Regions from separate parts of the Morococcus cerebrosus genome, predicted to be linked through region 1. Evidence: predicted binding sites of a transcription regulator. Region 1 holds the regulator's gene; each other region holds the start of a gene.

Evidence for each region. The regulator FNR, encoded in region 1, switches genes on or off when oxygen is low (the NO sensors DNR and NnrR bind a similar motif). The targets are predictions, from matches to a motif close to TTGATNNNNATCAA.
Region 2: ccoN (cytochrome-c oxidase, cbb3-type subunit I) is a predicted target of FNR. The motif match lies at 1,357-1,370, and genes of this name have one in related genera.
Region 3: pflB (formate C-acetyltransferase) is a predicted target of FNR. The motif match lies at 1,055-1,068, and genes of this name have one in related genera.

Annotation. Positions count from the first base shown of each region.
Region 1 is NZ_CP094242.1:1,651,155-1,653,429, reverse strand. It holds gene hemN (oxygen-independent coproporphyrinogen III oxidase) at 1-574, opposite strand, end outside; gene fnr (fumarate/nitrate reduction transcriptional regulator Fnr) at 718-1,452, shown strand; partial or broken gene MON37_RS07775 (MBL fold metallo-hydrolase) at 1,537-2,275, shown strand, end outside.
Region 2 is NZ_CP094242.1:1,860,764-1,863,038, forward strand. It holds gene ccoN (cytochrome-c oxidase, cbb3-type subunit I) at 1-1,094, opposite strand, end outside; gene MON37_RS08785 (M61 family metallopeptidase) at 1,425-2,275, shown strand, end outside.
Region 3 is NZ_CP094242.1:1,330,633-1,332,907, reverse strand. It holds gene pflB (formate C-acetyltransferase) at 1-932, opposite strand, end outside; gene bfr (bacterioferritin) at 1,350-1,823, opposite strand; gene bfr (bacterioferritin) at 1,846-2,275, opposite strand, start outside.

The DNA.
Region 1 (2,275 bases):
GATCAAAGTCCTGAATGCCGACGCTCATGCGGTTGAAGCCGAGCTTACCGAGCATGAGGACAGTTTCGCGGCTGACTTTGCGCGGGTCGATTTCGATGGAGTATTCGCCGCCAGGGATCAGTTGGAAGTGTTTGCGTATCATGCGGAATACGCGTTCGATTTGGTCGTCGCTCAAGAAAGTCGGCGTACCGCCGCCGAAGTGCAGTTGCGCGAGCTGATGCCGTCCGCCCAGATGCGGGGCGAGCAGCTCCATTTCTTTTTCAAGGTATTCGATGTAGGCATCGGCGCGGCTTTTGTCTTTGGTGATGATTTTATTGCAGCCGCAGTAGTAACAAATGGTGTTGCAGAAGGGGATGTGGATATAAAGCGAAAGGGGCTTGTTCAAAGCCCCCATACCGCGCTGATTCAAGGCATTGATATATTCGGCTTCGCGAAATCCGTCATGAAAACGGTCGGCTGTGGGGTAGGAAGTGTAGCGCGGACCGCTGGAAGGAAGGCTGGCGATGAGTTCGCGGTCGAACTCAGGCTTGTCATCGTTTCTATTGTGATTATTTTGTATCGGTATTACTTTCATGGCGTGTGCGTGATTAGAGTAATGAAGTTAGGCAATTTTCGGATAGTTTGGTAGAATGCCACAGTATGATAAACCTGTCTTGATATGTGTCAATAACTTACGTAATCATGACAGGATAAAAACCTTAATTTTAAGGGTGTTTTATGACCACACACAATGCTATGCATCAGATGAAAACCCTGTGTTCTTCCTGTTCGCTGCGTGAACTCTGCCTGCCTGTCGGGCTTTTGCCCAATGAGTTTGCACAATTGGACGCGGTCATCCGACAGAGCCGCCGCTTGAAGAAGGGTGAATATCTGTTCCGCACCGGTGAGCCTTTCGCGTCGCTGTTTGCCATCCGTGCCGGTTTTTTCAAAACCACGGTTGCCAGTCAGGACGGTCGCGATCAGGTTACCGGCTTTTTTATGTCCGGCGAACTCATCGGTATGGACGGCATTTGTTCCCATGTCCACAGCTGCGACGCGGTGGCTTTGGAAGACAGCGAAGTGTGTGAGCTGCCCTTCACCCACATCGAAGAGCTGGGACACAACATCCCCAGCCTGAGAAGCCATTTTTTCCGGTTGATGAGCCGCGAAATCGTGCGTGACCAAGGTGTGATGCTGCTTTTGGGCAATATGCGCGCCGAAGAACGTCTGGCAGCGTTTTTGCTGAACTTATCCCAACGCCTTTACTCGCGCGGATTTGCCGCTAATGATTTCATCTTGCGGATGTCGCGCGAAGAAATCGGCAGCTATTTGGGACTGAAACTGGAAACCGTCAGCCGCACACTGTCCAAGTTCCACCATGAAGGTCTAATTTCGGTCGAACACAAACACATTAAAATCCTCGACTCGCAAGCCCTCAAAAAAATGGTATCCGGCTGTTCGCACGCCATCTGACGGATACCGAAACCATTTCAAACTTCAAACAGAATCCAAGGTCGTCTGAAAATTTTCAGACGACCTTCTTCATAAAAACCAATTATGAAACACAAGAAAAAACTCATTGCCTTGACCGCTGTCTGCGCCCTGCTCGCCTACTGGCTTTATCCCGATCAACATCCCGTTTACCCCGCAAGCGACCATTACGACCCGAAAACGCAAACCTTCTTCAACCCCGAACCGCAGCAGAAACCGACCGGCCTGACCGGCGCATTTTGGAAGATTCTGACCGACCCGCAGGCAACGCGCCCGCCCAAACCTCTGCCTACCGTCAAGCCCGATTGGCAAACCTTCCTCGCCGCACCCGAAGGGAAAAGCCGTTTCGTCTGGTTCGGGCATTCCACCCTATTGATGCGGATCGGCGGGCAAACCGTCATTACCGACCCCGTTTTCGGCAATTCCCCATCCCCATCACCATGAAACGCTTCCAGCCTGCCCCCTCAGAAATCGACGAACTGCCGCCCGTCGATGTCATCCTGATTTCACACAGCCACTACGATCACCTCGAAAAAGACAGCGTGCAAGCACTCAATTCAAAAGGCAACAGCCATTTCATCGTCTCACTCGGCATGGGCGTACTGCTGAAAAAATGGGGCGTGCCGCAAGAGCGCATTACCGAACTCGATTGGTGGCAAAGCACCGAACGCAACGGCATCCGCTACACCGCACTACCTGCCCGTCACGATTCATCCCGAACCCTGACCGACCACAACCAAGCCCTGTGGTCCAGCTTTGCCATCGAACACGGCAGCGAAAAATTCTATTTTCACGGCGACTCGGC
Region 2 (2,275 bases), 210 kb from region 1:
ATCATGTAGTACACGGAACCAATGGTCACGAAGCCCACCCAGCCCAATGCGCCGGCATGAACGTGTGCAACGGTCCAGTCAGTGTAGTGGCTCAAAGCGTTGACGGATTTGATGGACATCATCGGACCTTCGAAGGTGGACATACCGTAGAAGGACAGAGAAACGATCAAGAATTTCAAGATAGGGTCGGTACGCAGTTTGTCCCATGCGCCGGACAAGGTCATGATACCGTTGATCATACCGCCCCAAGAAGGTGCGAACAGAATCAGGGACAACACCATACCCAAGGACTGAGTCCAGTCAGGCAGCGCGGTATAGTGCAAGTGGTGGGAACCTGCCCACATATAGGTGAAAATCAAAGCCCAGAAGTGGACGACGGACAGGCGGTAAGAGTAAACCGGACGCCCTGCCTGTTTCGGCACGAAGTAGTACATCATGCCCAAGAAACCTGCGGTCAGGAAGAAACCTACGGCATTGTGGCCATACCACCATTGAACCATAGCATCGATTGCACCCGCATAAACCGGATAGGATTTCATGAAGCCCGCAGGAATACTCAGGTTATTGACGATGTGCAACAGGGCAACGGCCAAAATGAAACCGCCGTAGAACCAGTTGGCAACGTAGATATGTTTGATTTTACGTTTAGCAATCGTACCGAAGAATACGATGGCGTAAGCAATCCAAACCAAAGCGATCAGGATGTCGATAGGCCATTCCAATTCGGCATACTCTTTAGCTTGGGTATAACCCAAAGGCAGGCTGACGATTGCCGCAACGATAACTGCCTGCCAGCCCCAGAAGGTAAATGCCGGCAGCCAACCGCCGAACAGGCGTGCATTACAGGTACGTTGAACAACGTAGTATGATGTACCCATCAGACCGCAACCGCCGAACGCAAAAATCACCGCATTGGTGTGCAACGGACGCAGGCGGCCGAAGTGGAACCAAGGGCCGACATCTGATAAATCAAGGGCTGGGGCGAACAATTGGGCGGCAACGATGACACCGACCAACATGCCCACAATACCCCAAACTACGGTCATGATGGCGAACTGGCGCACCACTTTGTAGTTATAAGTTTGTGTGTCCATGAGAGTCTCCATGAATTATGGGAATAAAAATTTTTTATCTCACTTTGCCGTATGCGTTTTAAACAAACGCAATAAGGGCTAGGTTTAAATTTTTCTAAATTTAACATATAAGACAAGCCTAGCCAAGCGGAATTACATTTCACTCCATCTGGCGGCTTTATCGATTTTTTATATTTTTTACTTTATAATCATATTATTATTTAACAACCTCCCCTACAGCGCCACTTTATTTTTTCAAGTCTCCCTTTTGAAGGGGACTTTATCGATATAAATCAAACCGCATAATTCGACCTTTTTTATTCATAAAATTTAACAAATACATTAATAGTCATGATTAATTACAAAATCACCCCCAGCCCGCTCACCCACGAGTGGCACATCCGCCTAACCTTCCGACAAGAACATGATTTGGAAACAGAAATCAGCCTGCCGAACTGGGTTCCCGGCAGCTATCTGATACGTGACTTCTCCCGCCACATCACCACCATCCGCGCCTTTTGCAATGGAGAATATGCCCATCTGACCCAAGTCAAAAAAAACCGGTGGCGCATTGCCCCGCAGTCCGGCGAGTGGGAAATTTACTACACCGTTTACGCCTACGACCTGTCCGTCCGCGGCTCGTTTCTGACTGCCGAACGCGGGTTCTTTGACGGCGCGTGCCTGTTTTTGCAGGTAAACGGACAAGAAAACAGCGCGCACCAAATCGAATTCCCCATCCTGCCGAAAACATGGCGGATTGCCACCACCCTGCCCCAAACCGGCATCCACAGCTTTCAGACGACCTCCTACCATGACTTAATCGACCACCCTGTCGAACTGGGCAACATCGAATTTCTCGATTTCGAAGCCGGCGGCATCCCGCACCGTATCGCCTTGAGCGGCCACTACCCCAATTTCGACCGCGACCGCCTCGTGTCAGACATCCGCACAATCTGCAAAACCGAACTGGCCATGTTCCCCTCCCCTGCCCCGTTCACCCATTACCTCTTCCTGCTCCACGTCGGCGACAACATCTACGGCGGACTGGAACACATCAGCAGCACCGCCCTGCTCGCCGACCGCCACAGCCTGCCGCCGCACGGCATGACCGACGCCAACGATGCCTACACCCAACTGCTCGGACTGTTCTCACACGAATACTTCCACGCCTGGAACGTCAAATCCATCAAACCCGCCGCCTT
Region 3 (2,275 bases), 320 kb from region 1:
ATCACCAAATGGTCGATAAATTCTTGCGCTTGGGTTTCGGTAATTACGCCGTTTTTCAAGTCGCGCTCGATGTAAATGTCCAAGAACGAAGATACGCGACCGAACGACATGGCGGCGCCGTTTTGCGATTTAACGGCGGCAAGGTAGCCGAAGTAAGTCCATTGGATGGCTTCTTGCGCATTTTTCGCAGGGTCGGAAATGTCGTAGCCGTAAGAAGCCGCCATTTCTTTCATTTGACCCAAGGCTTTGTATTGTTCGTTGATTTCTTCGCGGCGGCGGATGACTTCTTCCAAATCCACACCGTTTTCCAAATCGGCTTGCAGCGAGTTGAACTGGTTGAGTTTGTCTTTCATTAAGAAGTCGATACCGTACAATGCTACGCGACGGTAGTCGCCGATGATGCGGCCACGACCGTAAGCATCTGGCAAGCCGGTAATCACGCCTGATTTACGGCAACGGCGGATGTCGGGCGTATAAACGTCAAACACACCTTGGTTGTGGGTTTTGCGGTATTTGGTAAAGATTTCGCTGACTTCGGGGTTCAACTCGACGTTGTACACTTTGCACGCGTCTTGTACCATTTTCAAACCGCCGAACGGCATGATCGAGCGTTTCAGAGGCTCGTCTGTTTGCAGGCCGACGATGGTTTCCAAATCTTTATTGATATAACCCGGCGCATGGCTGGTAATGCCGGACACGACTTGCGCGTCGATTTTGTAGGGTTCGTGCGTGCGGTTTTCGACTTTGATGCCTTCCATCACTTCCGCCCACAGTTTGGTCGTTGCCTCGGTTGCAGGCGCGAGGAAAGATGCATCGCCTTCATAAGGCGTGTAGTTTTTCTGAATAAAATCGCGCACGTCGACATTGGTTTCCCAATTACCGCCGACAAAACCTTCCCAAGCGGCAGGGCGTTGCTGTACATCGGTTGACATATCAAGCTCCTAATTTGTCAGATAGAATTTATAGGTAGAAGAAATTTACCTTTGCAGAATAGCACTTTAGCTCTATGAAGTGTAACGATTGGCGGAGATGTGAATGCATACCCGATGTTTTTTTGACTTACATCAATGAGAACAGTTATTACTTAAAACTACATTTTATTTTTCAAGCCTTTAGCGTGTAAACAAGTGTAGAATATAAAATTAAGCCCTGAAAACTTGTCCGGTTTTCAGGGCTTTTGTATGGGGTTGGGGTTTCATGGGGTTACATATTCTTTAGAAGAAGGTAAGTCGTCTGAAAAACTGAAATACTGTTTTTCAGACGAGCTTGATGTAAAGAAAAACGGCATATCCGAAAAGATATGCCGTTTATGGGTGCAGGGACTGCTATATTTGGCAGTGGTTTGTGTTTTAGTCCTCTTGCGCCGCTGTTTGCAGGTAGTTCGGCAAACCGACTTTGCCGATCAGCTCCTGCTGGGTTTCGAGCCAGTCGATGTGTTCTTCGTTGATGTCTTTTTGTTTTTCCAACAAATCACGGCTGACGTAGTCTTGCTGTTGTTCCGCGATGGCGATGGCAGCGACGAGGGCATCGTGTTTTTCCTGTTCTTTTGTCAAATCGCAGGTCAGGATTTCCTCGGTTGATTCGCCAATCAGCAGTTTGCCCAATTCTTGCAGGTTAGGCAGACCCTCCAAGAACAAAATACGCTCGATTAAATCGTCTGCGGATTTCATTTCGCGGATGGACTGTTTGAAGAAATGTTCGCCCAATTCTTCAAAGCCCCAGTTTTTCAAAATGCGGGCATGCAGGAAATATTGGTTGATGGTAACCAAGAGCAAGCCCAAGTTTTTATTCAATTCGCGGATAACTAAGCGATCGCCTTTCATTTTCAGCTCCTTATACGCTTAATTACAGTTGGCTTTGGTAGTAGTTGCCTTCGCCGACGAGTTCGATCAGGCGCAGTTGTTGTTCCAGCCAGTGCGCGTGATCTTCTTCAGTGTCTTTCAACTGGGCAATCATCAAATCACGGGTAACGTAGTCTTGTGCTTCTTCGCACAGTTTGATGCCTTTTTTCAATGCATCGCGCACTTCGTATTCGGTGTTCAAATCCGCTTTCAGGCAGGAGATCACGTCGGTACCGATGTTCAGTTCGGCACGGGTCATTTTAGGCGTACCGCCCAGCATCAGGATACGGCGGATGAAGTCTTCGGCGTGAGTGGTTTCTTCTTCCATCTCATGATTCAGACGCTCGAACAGTTTGTTGTAGCCCCATTCGGAGTACAGGCGTGAGTGGATGAAGTATTGATCGCGTGCAGCCAACTCGCCGGACAACAGTTCG